Linked DNA regions of Parazoarcus communis. The protein of the gene in region 2 interacts with the protein of the main gene of each other region in a pairwise test. Links are inferred from orthologs where the notes say so. Each region holds a gene or a part of one and is shown on either strand. Other genes may lie near its edges. The genes, in order: pheT and secD.

Region 1 (8,740 bases), 700 kb from region 2 along the record:
CCGACCTCAAGGGCGTGATTGCCGATTTCCTGCGCAAGTTCTTCGAGACCGAAGACCTGCAGGTGCGCTTCCGTCCGTCCTTCTTCCCCTTCACCGAACCTTCGGCTGAAATCGACGTGGCCTTCATGAGCGGTGCGCTCGAAGGTCGCTGGCTGGAGATCGCCGGTTGCGGCATGGTCCATCCGAACGTGCTCAGCCTCGGCGGCATCGACCCCGAGCGCTATACCGGCTTTGCTTTCGGCATGGGGCCGGACCGCCTGACCATGCTGCGCTACGGCGTCAACGATCTGCGCCTCTTCTTCGAGGGCGATCTGCGTTTCTTGAGCCAATTCAGGTAAGCGAATCATGCAATTTTCCGAACACTGGCTGCGGACCTTCACCAATCCGCTTCTTGATAGTGCTGCGCTGGGTCATCTGATGACCATGGCCGGCCTCGAAGTGGAAGAAGCCGAACCCGTGGCGCCGGCATTTACCGGCATCGTCGTGGCGCAGATCGTCGAAGCCGAAAAGCATCCGAACGCCGACAAGCTCAAGCTGTGCAAGGTCGACGCCGGCGCCGGGGAGCTCCTCCAGATCGTCTGTGGCGCACCCAATGCCGCGGTCGGTCTGAAAGTGCCGTGCGCCAAGGTGGGTGCGGTGCTGCCGGGTGACTTTGCAATCAAGGCGGCCAAACTGCGCGGTATTGAATCCTTCGGCATGCTGTGCTCGGAGCGCGAGCTTGGTCTGTCCGACGAGCATGGCGGTCTGTATGCGCTGCCCGACGATGCGCCGGTGGGCGTGGACATCCGGGAATACCTTGCGCTCGACGACACGTTGTTCACGATCAAGCTCACGCCGAACCGCTCCGACTGTCTGAGCTTGACCGGCGTGGCACGCGAGGTCGCGGCCCTCACTGGCGTGCCGCTGGTGCGGCCCGAGATTGCTGCGGTTGTACCGACGATCGACGATCGCCGTGCGATCCTGCTTGACGCGCCCCAGGCCTGTCCGCGTTATTGTGGTCGTGTGCTCAAGGGTGTTGACGCCAAGGCGCCGACACCGGACTGGATGAAGCAGCGTCTGCAGCGCAGTGGCATCCGGTCGATCAGCGCGCTGGTGGATATCACCAACTACGTGATGCTCGAGCTCGGGCAACCGCTGCACGCTTTCGACAACACCCGTCTCAAGGGCGCAATTCATGTGCGCCTTCCGGTGGAGGGTGAGCAGGTGCTGTTGCTCAACGAACAGACGGTGACCCCGGCGGCCGACACGCTGCTGATCGCCGACGAGCACTGCGCGCTTGCGCTGGCAGGCATCATGGGCGGTGAAGAGAGCGGTATCACGCTGGAAACGTCCGAAGTTTTCCTCGAAAGCGCCTTCTTCGCACCCGACGCAATCGCCGGTCGCGCCCGTGCCTACGGTTTCTCGTCCGATGCCTCGCATCGTTTCGAGCGCGGTGTCGATTTCGCACTCGCCCGCCCGGCGCTGGAGCGCGCCACCGGTCTCATTCTCGAGATCTGCGGTGGTGCTGCAGGCCCGGTTGAAGAGGCGCTGGCTGCCGATGCATTGCCCGCCCGTCCGCCGGTGCGTCTGCGTCCGGCACGTGCTCGCCGCGTGCTTGGCATTGACATGGCCGACGACGCAATGCAGAAACTGCTCGAACGCGTCCATCTTGAAGTGAGCCGGGACGGTGACGCGCTGCTCGTCAGCCCGCCTTCCTTCCGTTTCGATATCGAGATTGAAGAAGACCTGATCGAAGAGCTGGCTCGGCTGCATGGGTATGACAACATCCCCGCGGTCGCACCCTTGGGTCGGCTGGTGATGCTGGATCGCAGCGAGTCCGATCGCAGCGAATGGGATGTTCGCCACCTGCTCGCTGCGCGCGGCTTCCAGGAAGTGGTTAACTTCGCCTTCGTCGAAGAAGCGTGGGAGCGCGATTTCTGTTCCAACGAAGATCCGATCCGTCTTGCCAACCCGATCGCGAGTCAGATGAGCGTCATGCGCTCAAGCCTGATTCCGGGACTGGCTGCCAATCTGGTCACGAACCGCAAGCGCCAGCAGAACCGTGTTCGCGTGTTCGAGCTCGGGCGCTGCTTCGAGCGCAAGGCTGACGGTCAGCCGGTAGCCGGCTTCCATCAGCCGCGGCGAATTGCCGCGCTTGCCGCCGGTCCGGTCGTGCCCGAACAGTGGGGCGAGCGCAGCAGGACGACCGACTTCTATGATCTCAAGGGGGATCTCGAGGCCTTGTTCGCGCCGCGCGAACTCAGCTTTGAATGCCTGGCCGATCCCGCGCTGCACCCGGGGCGGGCGGCAGTCGTCATGCTCGATGGTCGCCGCATCGGTGTCATCGGCGAACTGCATCCGATCTGGGTGCAGCGCTACGATCTCGGGCCTGCACCGGTGGTGTTCGAGGTTGAGCTTGATGCCGCACTGGAGGCGATTCTGCCTGCATCGGGCAGTGTGTCGCGTATGCCGGCGGTTGCCCGTGACCTGGCCCTGGTGGTCAATCAGGAACTCAGTGCGACGCGTGTTCTGGCAGTGCTGCGTGAAGCGGCGCCGAGCCTCGTACGCGAGATCAGCCTGTTCGACGTCTACCATGGCAAGGGCATTGACCCTGACAAGAAGAGTCTTGCTTTCAGTGTGTTGATGCAAGATACTCAACGGACCCTTGAAGATGCCGAGGTGGAAGCCGCAATGTCGGCACTGCTCCGCCATGCTGAGCTCACGCTGGGTGCGCGACTGCGTGGATCGGGAGAATGAACGTGACCTTGACCAAAGCCGAACTGGCCGATCTGCTGTTTGAGCAGGTTGGCCTGAACAAGCGTGAAGCCAAGGACATGGTGGAAGGCTTCTTTGAAGAAATCCGGACAGCGCTCGAGCGCGGCGACAGTGTGAAACTGTCCGGGTTCGGCAACTTTCAGTTGCGTGACAAACCGCAGCGTCCGGGGCGCAACCCGAAGACTGGCGAGGAAATTCCGATCACTGCCCGTCGGGTGGTCACCTTCCACGCCAGCCAGAAGCTCAAGGCCGCGGTAGAGGAACTCAGCGATGCAAGCAAGCAACCCTGAAACCGGTACGGCAGCACTGCCGCCGATTCCCGCCAAGCGTTACTTCACGATCGGTGAGGTAAGCGAACTGTGCGGGGTCAAGGCACATGTGCTGCGTTACTGGGAGCAGGAGTTTACCCAGCTCAAGCCGGTCAAGCGCAGCGGCAACCGTCGCTACTATCAGCATCATGAAGTGATGCTGATCCGGCGCATCCGCCATCTGCTGTATGACGAAGGCTTTACTATTTCCGGGGCACGCAACCGTCTCGGCGAAGCCGCGATTCATCAGCACGAAGAGATCGAGGCGGCAACACGCTACAAGGCCTTGATCGCGGATTTGCGGCATGAAATCGAGACTACACTGGCAGCGCTGAAAAGCTGATTTTTTGCTGGTAAAGTTTTTTTGGCCTGCTATAATGCCGGCTTGTGTCGGGGCGTAGCGCAGCCTGGTAGCGCACTTGCATGGGGTGCAAGGGGTCGTGAGTTCGAATCCCACCGCCCCGACCAAACGAATCAGACAAAAGCCAATCCTTCGGGGTTGGCTTTTTGTTTTTCCGGCTCAGTCCATTCGGGCACGTCTGCATCTTCTTGCAACGATGGAACGGCGGGGCGGCGCTGGCAGCGATGACTGAAGACCGAGGCGGATGCAATCAGCGGAGGCAGATTTCATGAAGTACGGATACAGCGAAGCCAGGCCCTACATCACGAAGGACGGTTCGATGATTCGCGAACTGATGCATCCGGACGTACATGGCAACAAGGCACAGAGCCTGGCCGAAGCCACCGTCCCCGCAGGGACGAGAACGCAGCTGCATCGCCACGCCCTGACCGAGGAGCTCTATCACATCACGTCGGGAACAGGGCGGATGCAACTCGGCGACGCGCGTTTCGACGTGGCGGCCGGCGATACCGTCTGCATTCCGCCCGGCACACCGCACTGCATCGAAGCGCTTGGAGATGCCCCGCTGAAATTGCTGTGCTGCTGTGCACCGGCATACGCTCATGAAGATACCGAGCTTCTTGAACCGGGTGCTTCTTGAGCCGGGTCTGAGCTAGCCCGCGTCCGGTGCGCGCCCGAGCAGTGTTCTGGCGTGTGCGAGCAAGCCCTTTTCCAGCAGCAGTCTCTTCATGCTCTTTGCCAGCCGAACACGCAGCTGCGCGTCGTCAGCCCAGGCGAAGCCATCGACTTCCGGCGCACGCTTGCCGGTCACGTAGTGGTCGAAGTAGCTCGTGCACCGGCAATGCTCGGGACGGGTTTCGGTGGATGTGGTGCCGACGCAGAACAGATGAAGATCCTTGCCGCGGTAGTAGGCGTAACGGCCCAGCTCGACCAGGCGCCCGGTCGGGAACTCGAGTCCGAACTCCTCGCGAGCCTCGCGCAGGGCGCAAGCCATGGGGCTCTCTCCCTCATCGATGAGGCCCTTGGGCAGGTCCCAGTGCGTGCTTCCGGTGGAATGACCCACAAGCAGTTCGCCGCGTTCATTGATCACCAGCAGGCCGCAGGAAAGTTGTGTCGCCATCATGTGGCTGCGGCCTGTTTGAGGACACCGGCTCCCGGCGCCGGTGCCGAGTCGCTTGCTTTCATGAACACCTCCTTCACGCCACATTGTGCGGCAAAAGGAGGGCGGACGAAGCGGCGGGTGCGCAATCCGGCTCAGGGCTCTCCGGCACTGCGCCGATTCTTGCTGGCGCCTGCCATCATCGGGAACGGTCCTTTCCACGTGCACGTCATCCATGCGCGCACCGTGCCGGGACCTCGCCTTTTCGCAAACGACGTTTGTCTCAGCCCCTGCGCCAGGCGTGGAAGCGTTCGACCCAGGCCAGCAACTGTTGCGGTGCGTGCGCCTTCTTCCAGTTGCCTGCGACATACTTGTTGGCCTCGGCCAGTGTCGGGTAGATATGGATCGTGCCGAGGATCTTGTTCAGGCCGATGCCTTGTTTCATGGCCAGCACGTACTCGGCGATCAGGTCGCCCGCGTGCTCGCCGACGATGGTCACGCCGAGAATCCTGTCCTTGCCAGGGACGGTGAGTACCTTGATGAAGCCATGTGCCTCGCCGTCGGCGATGGCGCGGTCGAGATCGTCGATGCCGTAAGTGGTCACCTCAAAGGCGATGCCTTGTGCCTTTGCGTCCTGTTCGTTCAGGCCGACGCGGGCGACTTCGGGTTCGACGAAGGTGGCCCAGGGGATCACCGAGTAATCCGCCTTGAATTTCTTTAGCGGGTCGAAGAGTGCGTTGACCGCGGCATACCAGGCTTGGTGCGCAGCCGTATGGGTGAACTGGAAGGGCCCGGCGACGTCGCCTGCGGCGTAAATGTTGGGGTAGTTGGTCTGCAGGAACGCGTTGGTGTCCACCGTTCGTCCGGTCGGAATGCCCAGTTCTTCGAGGCCAAAGCCTTTCAGGTTGGCCGCGCGGCCGACGGCGACCAGCACGGCGTCGAAGGGAATGCGAACATCCTCGCCTTCGTGTTCGGCGATCAGGATCTTCTCGCCGTTTTCGATGAGGAATTCCTTGGCCTTGTGCCCGGTCAGCACGGCGACGCCTTCGGCGCGGAAGCGCTCGGTGACGAGGTCCGAGACCTCTGGGTCTTCGCGACCCATGATGCGCGCTTCCATCTCGACCTGGGTCACGCTGGCGCCAAGCCGTGCGAAGGCCTGGGTCAGTTCGCATCCAATCGGCCCGCCGCCGAGTACGATCAGGCGCTGCGGCAGTTCGCGTAGTTCCCAGACGTTGTCCGAAGTCAGGTAGCTAACCTGCTCAATGCCCGGAATAGGTGGCACGAAGGGACGGGCGCCGGTGGCGATGACGATGCTGCGGGTGGTCAGGCGTTGCGTGCTGCCGTCCTCCAGGGTGATGTCGACCTCCCAGGGCGAGACAATCTTCGCTGCGCCCTGCACGACATCGACGCCGAGCCCGGTGTAGCGCTCGGCCGAGTCGTGCGGTTCGATCGCCTTGATCACCGACTGAACCCGCTCCATGACGTCGGCGAAATCGACTTCTGCGCGCGCCGACCTGATGCCGAACTCCTGCGACCTGCCGACGTGAGAGAGGAACTTGGCCGAGCGAATCAGCGCCTTCGAGGGCACGCAGCCGGTGTTGAGGCAGTCCCCGCCCAGTTTGTGTTTCTCGACCAGCGTGACCTTGGCCTTGACCGCAGCGGCGATGTAGGAGGTCACCAGTCCGGCACTGCCGCCACCGATGACCACGAGGTTGCGGTCGAAGCGCGACGGCTTCGTCCAGTTGGCGAATACCTTGTTCATGCGAATGACCTCCAGGAGTTTGCGGGCAATCAGCGGAAAGATGCCGAGCAGCACAAAGGAGCCGAGCAGGCCCGGCGAGAGGATGCCGGACAGGGACTCCAGCTTGCCCAGCTGGGTGCCCGCATTGACGTACACAATGGTGCCGGCAAGCATGCCGAGCTGGCTGACCCAGTAGTAGGTGCGGGTCTTCATTGCAGTCAGGCCGAGCAGCAGGTTGACCAGGAAGAACGGGAAGGCCGGTACCAGACGCAGGGTGAACAGATAGAACGCACCTTCGCGGCGAACCCCGGCGTCGATGGCCTGCAGGCGCTGGCCAAAGCGCTGCTCGACCCAGTTCCGCAGCAGGAAGCGCGACATCAGGAAGGCGAGCGTGGCGCCGATGGTCGAGGCAAAGGAGACGATGACCGTGCCCCACAGCAGGCCGAACACTGCACCGCCCGCCAGTGTCAGCAGGGCTGCGCCGGGGAGGGACAAGGCCGCCATCAGCACGTAAATGACGAAGTAGATGGTGACGCTCAGGAGCACGTTCTCGTCGCGGAACGCTTCGATGGCGGCCTGCTGCTCCTTGAGGTTCTGCAGGTTCAGGTACTGGCCCAGGTCCAGGATGAAGAACAGCGCAATGGCCGACGCGACGGCTGCCACGACTGCCAGTTTTCGAGCTTGCATGAAAGACCTCGGTGAATGTAAAGAGCGAGGGCTGCCGCCCCCGCCTGTGCATTACTCAGTCGGATGGATGCTCGATTACTTACACATCGCGTACGACACGTGCGCACACGAGATTGCGCTCAGCGGAAGGAACGTGATGGGGTGGGAACGACATGATCTGACGCGAGCCGGCACCGCGGAACCGGCTCGATCGTCTCTCGAATCACGGCTTTGCAGCGGCTGGTGCGGGCGCTGCCGGCGGGCAGGCGGCGGCGGTGAACAGCACGTCGGTGGAGGAGTTCAGCGCCGTTTCGGCAGAGTCTTGCAGCACGCTGATGACAAAGCCGATCGCGACCACCTGCATGGCAACATCGGTCGAGATGCCGAACAGGTTGCACGCCATCGGGATCAGCAGCAGCGAGCCGCCGGCCACGCCGGAAACGCCGCAGGCGGCGAGTGCCGACACGATGCACAGCAGGAATGCGGTCGGCAGGTCGACGCTGACGCCCAGGGTGTTCGCAGCGGCCAGCGTCATCACCGTAATGGTGATGGCCGCGCCGGCCATGTTGATGGTCGCGCCCAGCGGGATGGAGATCGCGTACGTGTCTTCGTGCAGGTTCAGGCGCTTGCACAGTTCCATGTTGATCGGGATGTTGGCGGCCGAACTGCGGGTGAAGAATGCGGTGATCGCGCTTTCGCGCAGGCAGGTCAGCACCAGCGGGTAGGGATTGCGGCGGGTCTTCAGGAATACGATCAGCGGATTGACGACCAGGGCAACGAAGATCATGCAGCCGACGATGACCAGCAGCAGCCTGGCGTAGTCGAGCAGGGCGTCGAGTCCGGACTCCACAAGTGTGCTTGCCACGAGGCCGAAGATGCCGAGCGGGGCGAAGCGGATCACGAGCCTGACGATCTTCGATACGGCTTCGGAGAGGTCGGAGAGCATCGTCCGGGTGGTGTCGGACGCGTGGCGCAACATGATGCCGAGGCCGATCGCCCAGCTCAGGATGGCAATGAAGTTCGCTTCCATCAGGGCCTTGGCAGGATTCGAGACCGCGCTCAGCAGCAGGTTCTTGAGTACGCCGACGATGCCGCCCGGTGGCGTGCCGCTCACTGCGGGCGCGTCGAGAACGAGGGTGGTGGGAAACGCGAAGCTGGCGGCGACCGCGACTGCTGCGGCACCGAGCGTACCGAGCAGATAGAGGATCAGCACCGGCCGGATGTGCGTGGGCTGACCGCGCCTGTGGCTGGCGATCGACGCAATCACCAGCAGGAAGACCAGTACCGGCGCCACCGACTTGAGCGCAGAAATGAAGACGTCTCCGAGGAGCGATACGGAGCGTGCCAGGTCGGGGGCGAGCAGGGCGAGGGCGATGCCGCAGATCAGGCCGACGACGATCTGGGTGATGAGGCTGGTTCTCAGCATGAAAACGGGGGAACGGCTTACTGCGGTGTTCATGACGTGTTTCCTGTCGTGTCGCGTGTGTTGCGGTTAGAAAGGCCACGCAGCCGGGTGGGGCTGCAGGGCCTGCGGCGGAGCAGTCAGCACTCGGTAAAGTTGACCGCCAGCCCGCCGCGCGAGGTTTCCTTGTACTTGTCCAGCATGTCACGCCCGGTGTCGCGCATGGTGCGGATCACCTGGTCGAGCGAAATGGCGTGCGAACCGTCTCCGCGCAGCGCCAGTTGTGCAGCGTTGATTGCCTTGATCGAGGCCATTGCGTTGCGCTCGATGCACGGCAGTTGTACCAGCCCGGCAACCGGGTCACAGGTCAGGCCCAGGTTGTGCTCAAGCCCGATCTCCGCCGCATTCT
Region 2 (11,076 bases):
CGGTTTCCCCGCAGGTAGAACAGATTGCCCGGGTGCGGGTCGGCGTGGAAGAAGCCGTCCTTCAGGATCATCTGCAGCACCGCATTGGCACCGCGGCAGGCGAGCAGCTTGCGGTCAAGCCCTGTGGCATCGACTGCGGCGAGGTTGCGCCCCGGAATGCCTTCGATGCAGTCCTGCACATTGACCTGTTCGCTGGTCCATTGCCAGTGGATGCGCGGCAGCACGATCTCCGGGCGGTCTGCGAAGCGGGCGGCGATGCGCTCGGCGCTGCGGCCCTCGGCGGAAAAATCCATCTCGCGGCGCAGCGAGCGGGTGAACTGGCGCACAACATCGCGCGGCCGGTAGCGTCGCAGGTCGGGGGCGTCGGCTTCGATAATCTCGGCGAGGCGGGCCAGCAGGCGCAGATCGGCTTCCACGACCGGGCGGATGCCCGGACGGCGCACCTTAAGCACCACCGGCGTACCGTCCGCGAGCAAGGCCCGATGCACCTGGGCCAGGGAGGCGGCGGCCAGTGGGGAGGTCTCGAGTCGCGGGAAGATGTTCTCGGGCGCCTCACCGAAGGCTTCGGTCAGTTGTGCATGGATGTCGGCATAGGGCAGGGCGGGGGCGGCGTCCTGCAGCTTGCTGAACTCGGTCGTCCACTCAGCCGAAAACAGGTCGACGCGGGTCGCGAGGATCTGGCCGAGCTTGACGAAGGTCGGGCCAAGATCCTCGAGCGCTCGACGCACCCTGGCGGGCGGTTCGAGCTGGGCGAGTTCATCCGGGGCGCGCCAGTGCAATACCTTGCCCGCGCGCTCGAGTGCGCCGGCCATGCCGATGCGACGCACCAGATCGCCGAAGCCGTAGCGAATCAGGACACTTGCAATGTCATGCAGGCGGCCAAGGTCGCGAACGGCGCTGACGGCGTCCGACCACATCAGTCGTTCTGGTCAGGCGGAGGGGGCGTGCTGCCCTTGTCCGTCGGCGGATGCAGGCGGTCGGCAATGCCGCGCAGCAGGCCGGCCGCCAGCCCGGCGAGAACAGCGGCTTCGTTGCGCACGATCCGCGCACCGTCTTCAACCTGTCCGCGCGCGGTGTCGGCCAGACTTTGGGTGAGTTCGGACAGGGCAGAGCGGATGCGCCCGCCCACCGCGGTGCCACTGCTGCGCGCATGGTCGTTCAGATCCTGCAAGGTCGCGCGCGCAATGCCGTTGGCACTCCGGGCCGCATTGCCCAGGGTTTCGATGAACAGTGATTCCAGCGCGGAGAGTTCGTCGCGCGTCTGTTTGAGGACCTCGTGGGAGAACGCTTCGCCGCGCTTTCCCGCTTCCTGCAGCGCAAGCTGGGTGGCTTCGGCGGCAGAAGCCAGCGCCTCGTCGAGCCCTTGCATGGCCTGCCGGAGCGCCTGCGCCTCTTCGCTGCCGCGGCTGGCTGCACCTTGCTGGGCGCCCTTTACCACTGCATCCATCACGGCGCGAATTGCATCGCGGTCCAGATGTCCATCGGCAAGGGCCTGAAGGGTGATGCCGCGCACCCGTTCGGAGATTTCGGCGGGCGTGCCCCCTGCCGCACTGCGGGCCTGCCGCTCGATTTCATCGGCGGCCGGTCTTGGGGCCTGCGCGTCTCCAGTCGAATGCGAAGCACTGCCAGTGTGGGAAGATTGCTTGCTCATGGTGACGACTCCTTTGCTGGGCGCCCGGCACCACGAAGCGGAAGGTTCCGCGCGCTGTCCGGCGCCTTGCTGCAAACCGCTGATAGCCTGCGGCAGAAAGCCGGAGGCCGTTCATGCGTCGACTCCATTGTACTGAGCATCGTGCCCGGCGGCACGGTCTGCACCTTTCGAATCAGTGCAGTACGCGCGGCATCGCCAGCATGAAGGGTGGGATCTCGGCTTCGAAACGATGTCCGTCGGTGGCTTCCATCTGGTAGCTGCCGTGCATCGTGCCTACGGCCGTTTCGAGCACCGATCCGCTCGAATAGCGAAACACTTCGCCTGGTTCGAGTAGCGGCTGTTCGCCGATCACGCCCTGACCGTGGACCTCCTGAACCTTGCCGGTGCCGTCGGTGATGATCCAGTGGCGGCTGACCAGCCGTGCTGCCACGGTGCCGGTGTTGCGAATGGTGATGTGATAGGCGAAGACAAAGTGGTCCTCGTCCGGATTGGACTGTGCCGGAATGAATTCGGCGACAGCTTCGACGGCGATACGATAGGCGTCTGAAGTGCTCACGCGCGTGATTCTCCTGGAATGATCATCGGCTAAGGTAGCGCAGGCGCCACGGGTCGCCGGTGGATGGTGTCGGCTTTCTTGTCCCGAAAGCGGGCCAAGACGGGAGTCAGAGCTGTAAAATAACATTTTGTCCGGAAAATCTGTCATGTCCGTTTCTGCCCTTACTGCCCTGTCCCCGCTCGATGGCCGTTATCACGGCAAGGTTGGGGGCTTGCGCGACCATTTTTCCGAACACGGCCTGATCCGCAATCGGGTAAGGGTGGAGGTGGAGTGGCTCAAGGCGCTGGCGGCCGATGCCGGTCTCGCCGAGATCGCGCCGTTCTCTGCCGCAACCGTGGCTGAACTCGATGCCGTCGTGGCGGGCTTCTCCCCCGACGACAGCGAGGCGGTGAAGGCCATCGAGGCCACCACCAATCACGACGTCAAGGCCATGGAGTACTGGCTCAAGAAGCGCCTCGGTCATAACGCCGAGGTGATGAAGGTGTCGGAGTTCATCCACTTTGCCTGCACCTCCGAAGACATCAACAACACCTCGCATGCGCTGATGCTCAAGGCCGGTCGCGACGAGGTGCTGCTGCCGGCGGTCGACAAGGTGATCGCCCGTTTCCGCGCGCTCGCGCATCAACTGGCAGATCTGCCGATGCTGTCGCGCACTCACGGCCAGCCGGCCAGCCCGACGACGCTGGGCAAGGAGATGGCCAACATCGCCGCGCGGCTGATGCGCGCGCGCGCGCAGATCGCTGCGGTGTCGCTGACCGCCAAGTTCAACGGTGCGGTGGGTAACTACAATGCTCACCTGTCCGCCTGGCCCGAGTTCGACTGGGAGGGCTTCAACCGCCGCTTCATCGAGTCGCTGGGTCTGGAGTTCAACCCCTACACCATCCAGATCGAGCCGCATGACGCGATGGCCGAGCTGTATGACGCCACCGGCCGCATGAACACCATCCTGATCGACGCCTGCCGCGACATCTGGATGTACATCTCGCTGGGTTATTTCAAGCAGCGTCTGAAGGACGGCGAAGTGGGTTCGTCAACCATGCCGCACAAGGTCAATCCGATCGATTTCGAGAACGCAGAGGGCAACCTCGGTATCGCCAATGCGGTGCTGCGTCACTTCTCGGAGAAGCTGCCGGTCTCGCGCATGCAGCGCGACCTGACCGACTCCACCGTGCTGCGCAACATGGGCGTGGGCTTCGGCCATACGGTGCTGGCAATCGACAGTGCGCTGCGCGGTCTGGGCAAGCTCGAAGCCGAACCGGCCCGCTTGGCGGCCGACCTCGACGACTGCTGGGAAGTGCTGGCCGAGCCGGTGCAGACCGTCATGCGCCGTTTTGCGATCGAGAACCCGTACGAACAGCTCAAGGCCATGACCCGCGGCAAGGGCATCACCCGCGAGGCGCTGCAGTCCTTCATCGCCACGCTGGCGATTCCGCAGAGCGAGCGTGACCGTCTGCTGGCGATGACGCCGGCGAGCTACATCGGCAAGGCCGCGGAACTGGCCCGCGCCATCTGAGCGTTGCCGAAGTGCCGGGGTCTTGAGCCCCGGTACGACAAGAATCATTCAACGCCACCTTCACGGTGGCGTTTTCCATCAAACAGGGAGCGTGAACATGGCCTTTGCCGACAACCTCAAGCAGTTGCCCAAGGTGTCCCACCTGGCAGCAATCAATCTGATCGACGCTGCGGACGCAGTCGTTGGAACGATCGAGAACAAACCCGGCCAAGGCGGCTCGCTGACGGTGTACAACCATCTGGCGCAGATCCACGGCGCAATCAGCCCGGAAGCCGCTGCGAAAGGCTTGGAACTGTATGCGGAGCATACCGAGGACGCGCGCCTGAACCCCGGCAAGCACCCGAACATTGACCGCCTGATCGGGCTGATCGAGCGCGGCGAGACGCTGCGGGTGAAGCAGGTTTTTGCCGTGTAATGCAGCGCAGCCCGGTACTGCCGGGCCGGTTGCATGAAAAAGGGCGCCAATTGGCGCCCTTGTCACGTGTGCTGCAGGAAGCGTCAGACGACGGCTTCTTCCTTTTCCTTCTTCGGCTTGATGAACTGCTCGCGCGAGACGCCGAGCCACATCACCAGCGGGCTGGCGACCAGCACCGAGGAGTAGATGCCGAACAGGATGCCGATGGTCAGCGCGAGGGCGAAGTAGTACAGGGTTTCGCCGCCGAATATCAGCATGGCCAGCACCATCATCTGGGTGCTGCCGTGGGTGATCACGGTACGCGAGATGGTGCTGGTGATAGCGTGGTTGAGCACGTCGGGCGTGCTCATGCTGCGCTTCTTCTTGAAGGTTTCACGCACACGGTCGAAGACCACGACGGATTCGTTCACCGAGTAGCCCAGCACCGCGAGCACCGCAGCCAGCACCGGCAGGGAGAACTCCCACTGGAAGAAGGCGAAGAACCCCAGAATGATGATCACGTCGTGCAGGTTGGCGATGATGGCCGACACCGCGAAGCGCCATTCGAAGCGGGCCGCGAGGTAGAGCATGATGCCGATGATCACCAGCAGCAGCGCCATGGCACCGTCGGTGGCGAGTTCCTTGCCGACCTGGGGGCCGACGAACTCGACACGGCGCAGTTCGCCTTTGGGGCCGTCGATGCTTGCCAGCGTGCTCATGACCCGTTCCGACACGCGGTTGGTGTCGAGGTCTTCGCGGTTTGGCATGCGAATCAGCACGTCGCGCGCACTGCCGAAGTTCTGTACCTGGGCATCCGGGTAGCCCTCGTTGCCCAGCGCCTGGCGGATGGGATCGAGCTGGGCCGCCTCGGTGTAGCTGACCTCGATCAGCGTACCGCCGGTGAACTCGACCGACAGATGCAGGCCGCGGGTGGCGAGAAAGAACACGGCCAGCACGAAGGTGATCAACGAGATGATGTTGAACACCAGCGCATGGCGCATGAAGGGGATGTCTTTCTTGATGCGGAAAAATTCCATGATTGCTTGTCCTTGTCTTCCGCTCAGTTATTGCCCGGCTTCCAGACCTGGCCGATTGCCAGCTTTTCCACCTTGCGCTGACGACCGTAGATCAGGTTGATCATCATCCGCGACACCAGCACCGCGCTGAACATCGAGGTCAGGATGCCCAGACAGTGCACCACGGCGAAGCCGCGCACCGCTCCGGAACCGAATACCAGCAGTGCGATACCGGCGATCAGGGTGGTGATGTTGGAGTCCAGAATGGTGTCGAAGGCGCGGTCGTAGCCGGCGGCAATGGCCGCCTGCGGGCTTGAGCCGTTGCGCAGTTCCTCGCGGATACGCTCGTTGATCAGCACGTTGGCGTCGATGGCCATACCCAGGGTGAGCGCCATGGCGGCGATACCGGGCAGGGTCAGCGTGGCCTGCAGCAGCGACAGCAAGGCCACCAGCAGCAAGAGGTTGGATGCCAGCGCAATCGTCGAAACCACGCCGAACAGTGCGTAGTACGCGCACATGAACACGGCAATCGCGAGGAAGCCCCACAGTGTCGAGTTGAAGCCCTTGGCGATGTTCTCTGCGCCGAGGCTGGGGCCGACGGTGCGCTCTTCGATGATTTCCATCGGTGCAGCCAGCGAGCCGGCCCGCAGCAGCAGGGCGACGTCGTTGGCTTCGGCCGTGGTCATGCGGCCGGAAATCTGCACCCGGCCGCCGCCAATCTCGCTGCGGATGACCGGTGCGGTTACCACTTCGCCCTTGCCCTTTTCGATCAGCAGGATGGCCATGCGCTTGCCGATGCTTTCGCGGGTGACATCGCGGAAGATACGGGCGCCGGCGGCATCCAGTGTCAGATGCACGGCCGCTTCGTTGGTCTGGCCGTCGAAGCCGGGCTGGGCGTCGGTGAGGCGGTCGCCGGTCAGTACCACCTGCTTTTTCACCAGCAGGGGCAAGCCGCCACGCTCGGTGTAGAGCTCGGTGCCGAAGGGTACCTTGCCGGCAATGGCGTCCTCTACCGCGCCAGGGGTGTCGTCGACCATGCGCACCTCGAGGGTGGCAGTACGGCCGAGGATGTCTTTGGCTTTGGCCACGTCCTGCACGCCGGGCAGCTGGACGACGATGCGTTCTGCGCCCTGCTGCTGGATCACCGGCTCGGCGACGCCCAGCTCGTTGATCCGGTTGTGCAGGGTGGTGATGTTCTGTTTGATCGCGAAGTCGCGCATGGTCTGCTGTGCCTGAGGCGTCAGCGTGGCCACCAGCTTGAGGTCATCGCTGCCGTCGTCGCGGTCGGACAGCTGCAGGTCGGTCGTGCTGCCCTGGATGGCGCTGCGGCCGGCGTCGCGCTGCGCGCTGTCGCGGAAGCGGATGTGGATCGTGTTGCCTTCGCGGGTGATGCCGGCATGGCGCACGTTCTTGTCGCGCATCAGGGTACGCAGGTCACCGGTGGTGGAGTCGAGGCGCTTGGTGAGTGCCCCGGGCATGTCTACCTGAAGCAGAAAGTGCACGCCGCCTCGCAGGTCGAGGCCCAGATACATCGGCAAGGCGTGGATCGAGGTCAGCCAGGCCGGCGAGGCCGACAACAGGTTGAGGGCGACAACGTAGGACGGATCCTGCGGATCGGGGTTGAAGGCGCGCTCGATGGCGTCCTTGGCCCGGATCTGGACGTCGGTGCTGGCAAAGCGGGCGCGAACGCCCGAGATATCCGAGAAAATTCCGTTGTGCTCGATGCCGGCGCTACGCAGCACCTCGGCAACGCGGTCGGTGACGGTGGCGGGATCAAGCTTGAGCGTGGCCTTTCCGCTCGACACCTGAACCGCGGGCACCTCACCGTAGAAGTTCGGCAATGTGTAGATCAGGCCCCATAGCAGGACGAGCCCGATGAGGATGTTCTTCCAGAGTGGATAGCGATTCATTGTGGAGGGCAGTGCGTTGAGGATGAGGCTGTCCGGAATCAGGGCCGGTCATGCGCCCGCCTTTCGGACAACGTAAAAGGCATCCCCTGCGCCTCGGCAGCGCGGGAGTGTCGGTACGGAGGCGGCAGAGCGCCGCCTCCGCTAAGGCAATGCTCAGAGTGCCTTCAGCGTGCCCTTGGGCAGCACCGTGGCAACGGCATTCTTCTGCACGGCGACAACGGTGTTGGGCGCGACCTCGACCTGCACGAAGCTGTCGTTCACTTCGGTGACGCGGCCTGCGATACCGCCGCCAGTGACGACTTCATCACCCTTGCCCAGCGCTTCAACCATGGCCTTGTGTTCCTTGGCCTTCTTCATCTGCGGCCGAATCATCAGGAACCACAGCACCACGAACATCAGGATCAGCGGCAGCATGCCCATCAGGCCACCGGTAGGATCGGCGCCTGCGGCCTGAGCGTATGCGTTGGAAATCAGCACGTTGTTACTCCAAAGTTGGCAAAAAGCGTTGAATTATAGCAGCGAAGCATGCGCTGCCTTGGTGAGGATCAGACGGTGCCTGTATTGCGATCGCGTTGGAAGCGCTCGACAAACGCAGCGAAGCCATCGACCGCAATGGCGTCACGGAGTTCGGCGGTGAGCGTCTGGTAATAGCGCAGATTGTGAATCGTGTTGAGCATGCTGCCCAGAATTTCCCCGGTGCGGTGCAGATGGTGAAGGTAAGCCCTGCTGAAGTTCCGGCAGGTATAGCAGTCGCAAGTGGGGTCGAGTGGCCGGGTATCAAGCTTGTGCGTGGCATTCTTGATCTTGATGTCGCCAAAACGGGTGAATAGCCAGCCATTGCGGGCGTTGCGGGTCGGCATCACGCAGTCGAACATGTCGATGCCGGCAGCGACGCCTTCCACGATGTCTTCCGGTGTGCCCACGCCCATCAGGTAGCGCGGCTTGCCGGATGGCAGGCGCGGCGCCGTATGGGCGAGGATGCGGCGCATGTCCTCTTTGGGCTCGCCCACCGACAGGCCGCCAATGGCAAAACCGTGGAAGCCGATTTCATCCAGTGCGGCCAGCGACTCGTCGCGCAGGTCTTCGTACATCCCGCCCTGGACGATGCCGAACAGTGCGTTGGTGTTCTCCAGACGGTCGAATTCGTCGCGCGAGCGCCGGGCCCAGCGCTGCGACATGCGCATCGATTTCGCGGCTTCGTCGCGGGTGGCGGGGTAGGGCGTGCACTCGTCGAAGATCATCACCACGTCCGAGTTCAGCGTGTGCTGGATCTGCATGGAGATCTCGGGCGTGAGGAAGAGCTTGGCACCGTCGATCGGGCTGGCGAACTTCACGCCTTCTTCGGTGATCTTGCGCAGGGCGCCGAGGCTGAAAACCTGGAAACCGCCTGAATCGGTAAGGATGGGCTTGTCCCAGCCCATGAAGCCATGCAGGCCGCCGTGCGCGGCAATGACGTCCAGCCCGGGGCGCAGCCACAGGTGGAAAGTGTTGCCGAGGCAGATCTGCGCGCCGATGTCCTTGAGCATGTCCGGCGTCATGGCCTTGACCGTGCCATAGGTGCCGACCGGCATGAATACCGGGGTTTCGACTACGCCGTGAGCCAGGGTCAGGCGGCCGCGGCGGGCACTGCCGCTGGTGGTGAGGAGTTCAAACTGCATTGTCGTTCCGGGTCAGAAGCATGGCATCGCCGTAGCTGAAGAAGCGATAGCCTTGAGCGATCGCGTGGCGATAAGCCTGCCGCATGGTGTCCATGCCGGCAAAGGCGGACACCAGCATCAGCAGGGTGGATTTGGGCAGGTGAAAGTTGGTGACGAGGGCGTCGACGACACGGAAGCGGAAGCCGGGCAGGATGAAAATCTCGGTCTCGCCGCTGCCTGCCGCGAGCGGGCCCTCCTGCGCAGCGGCTTCAAGCGCGCGCATGCTGGTGGTGCCGACTGCGATCACCCGCCCGCCGGCGGCGCGGGTGGCGGCGATCGCATCTACCGTTTCCTGCGGAATCACGTAGCGCTCGCAGTGCATGCGATGCTCCCCGAGGTCGTCCACCCTGACCGGCTGGAAAGTGCCCGCACCGACGTGCAATGTCAGCCAGGCGCAACTGGCGCCCCGCGCTGCGACGCGATCGAGCACGGACTGGTCGAAGTGCAGCCCCGCCGTGGGCGCGGCGACCGAACCGGGCGCACGTGCATACACCGTCTGATAGCGACTCTCGTCGGCATCGCCGGCTGCGCGCTGAATATACGGCGGCAGCGGAAGCTTGCCGTGGCGCTCGAGCAACTGGACCAGATCCTCATGTTCCGGGAAGCGCAGATGAAAGAACTCGCCGACTCGTCCGAGAACGGTGACGTCGAACGCATCTGCCAAGCGCAGTGTGGAGCCGGGTTTGGGCGACTTGGACGAGCGGATCTGCGCGAGCGCCTCGTGGGGGCCGATCGGGCGTTCGATCAGCACCTCGATCTGGCCGCCAGAGGCCTTTATTCCGTGCAGACGGGCGTGGAGCACGCGGGTGTCGTTGAACACCAGCAGATCGCCCGGGCGCACGTAATCCGGCAGGTCGGAGAACTGCCTGTCGTCCAGTGTTTCACCCACGATCAGCAGGCGGCTGGCACTGCGTTCGGCCAGCGGCGCCTGCGCAATCAGCTCGGGCGGGAGTTCATAATCGAAATCGTTGAGGGTCAGAGGCATCAATTCACCGTAACGGCTTGCCGCAATCGGTCTTGTTCAGTGATAATGCGTGCCCTTCCCTGCCGGGATGGCGGAATCGGTAGACGCAGCGGATTCAAAATCCGCCGCTGGTAACAGTGTGAGGGTTCGAGTCCCTCTCCCGGCACCAGGCAAGGCAGCACGCATCGAAAGCGGCGGATTCTAGCAGCTTTCGCAGGCGGGCTTGGCCTCTGCCACCTTTCCCCCCGCGTTGCCCCCTTCTCCAGCATGGTTCGCCCCGGTTGACACCGCATGCGGGCGCATGATCCTGTCGGGACGTGTCGAATGTTCACGACGTCGTGTCGGCGGAGTCCGATTGCATCGGCCCTGCATTGCTGATCGCACGGACTGCGGGATGCGTCAGCCGGCGCTCCACGGAAATCGCATAGAAGGATTCCCTGACGCTGTCGGCCGTGCCCAGGCGTTGTACGCCGTGCTGCCTGCATACCTCGTCGGAAATCAGGTCGGCCGAGGGAAAGATGCCGACACCGGCCTCCCCGAAAGCCTTCATCAGTGCGCTGTCGTCGAACTCTCCGACGATTCGCGGATGCACCTTGTGATCTTCGAGCCAGCGCAACAAGGGGCGCCGTACCGCGGCATCGGCGCCCGGCAGCAACATGGGCGCGCCATGCAGGCAGGCGGGGAAGGGGCCTTTGAGACTGGCCGAGAGGGCCGGCGTGGCAAAGAAGCTGACCGGCGACTCGCCCAGCTTGTGGCTGTAGCCGCGCACGTCCATATTTGGTGGCAGCGGGCTGTCGGCCAGCACCACGTCCAGCTTGTGGACGGCCAGTTCGCCAAGCAACTGGTCGAGCTTGTTTTCGCGGCACACGATGCGCATCGGTTCGGGCAGGGCGATCGAGGGGGCGAGCAGGACATAGGCAATTGCCTTGGGCACAACGTCGGAGACCCCGACACGGAAGGGCAGTGCGCGGCCGGCCGAGCGCGTGCTGAGGGCGTCTTCGAGTTCGGTGCCGAGGCGGAAGATTTCCTCTGCGTAGTCGAGCACCATGTCACCGGTTTCGGTCAGCACCAGGCGTCGCCCCTGGCGGCGAAACAGGTTGACGCCGAGTGTGGTCTCAAGGGCAGCAATCTGGCCTGACAGCGTCTGCGGTGCGAGGCCGGTGCGCTCGCTGGCCCTGACCACGCCGCCGGCACGTGCCACGCTCCAGAAATGGTGAAGCTGCTTGAAGTTGATCATGTGTATATTGTTCGATAAAACCAGATGAAAATTCAGTTGAACCCGGAGTTTATCGAACAGTCTGAGCCTTAGCATCCGAACTGTGTATTGCAGGGCGGTCATTGCACCAGACAAAGGAGACTCAGACATGCGAATCGA

Evidence for each region.
Region 1: the proteins of secD (region 2) and pheT interact in binary tests that used the Escherichia coli proteins (3 or more experiments, as listed by UniProt). The link is inferred for Parazoarcus communis from one-to-one orthologs.

The regions. Positions count from the first base shown.
Region 1 is NZ_CP022188.1:2,929,588-2,938,327, forward strand. What follows is about bases 1-3,040. They hold pheT (phenylalanine--tRNA ligase subunit beta), read left to right. Parts: upstream 1-345; coding sequence 346-2,736; downstream 2,737-3,040. Other genes in these bases: pheS (phenylalanine--tRNA ligase subunit alpha), read left to right, coding at 1-338; CEW87_RS13425 (integration host factor subunit alpha), read left to right, coding at 2,733-3,040; CEW87_RS13430 (MerR family transcriptional regulator), read left to right, coding at 3,025-3,040. Outside these bases: more of CEW87_RS13425, read left to right, coding at 3,041-3,044; more of CEW87_RS13430, read left to right, coding at 3,041-3,405; CEW87_RS13440 (cupin domain-containing protein), read left to right, coding at 3,692-4,063; CEW87_RS13445 (NUDIX domain-containing protein), read right to left, coding at 4,076-4,546; CEW87_RS13450 (FAD-dependent oxidoreductase), read right to left, coding at 4,806-6,950; serine/threonine transporter SstT, read right to left, coding at 7,153-8,388; CEW87_RS13460 (L-serine ammonia-lyase), read right to left, coding at 8,472-8,740.
Region 2 is NZ_CP022188.1:2,225,508-2,236,583, forward strand. What follows is about bases 4,608-7,580. They hold secD (protein translocase subunit SecD), read right to left. Parts: upstream 7,041-7,580; coding sequence 5,175-7,040; downstream 4,608-5,174. Other genes in these bases: secF (protein translocase subunit SecF), read right to left, coding at 4,608-5,151; yajC (preprotein translocase subunit YajC), read right to left, coding at 7,194-7,517. In the rest of the region: CEW87_RS10180 (ABC1 kinase family protein), read right to left, coding at 1-917; CEW87_RS10185 (DUF6781 family protein), read right to left, coding at 917-1,651; Co2+/Mg2+ efflux protein ApaG, read right to left, coding at 1,824-2,207; purB (adenylosuccinate lyase), read left to right, coding at 2,353-3,720; CEW87_RS10200 (DUF2322 family protein), read left to right, coding at 3,818-4,135; more of secF, read right to left, coding at 4,219-4,607; tRNA guanosine(34) transglycosylase Tgt, read right to left, coding at 7,586-8,698; tRNA preQ1(34) S-adenosylmethionine ribosyltransferase-isomerase QueA, read right to left, coding at 8,688-9,722; transcriptional activator NhaR, read right to left, coding at 10,030-10,938; CEW87_RS10240 (HPF/RaiA family ribosome-associated protein), read left to right, coding at 11,066-11,076. UniProt on the Escherichia coli protein: Part of the Sec protein translocase complex. Interacts with the SecYEG preprotein conducting channel. SecDF uses the proton motive force (PMF) to complete protein translocation after the ATP-dependent function of SecA.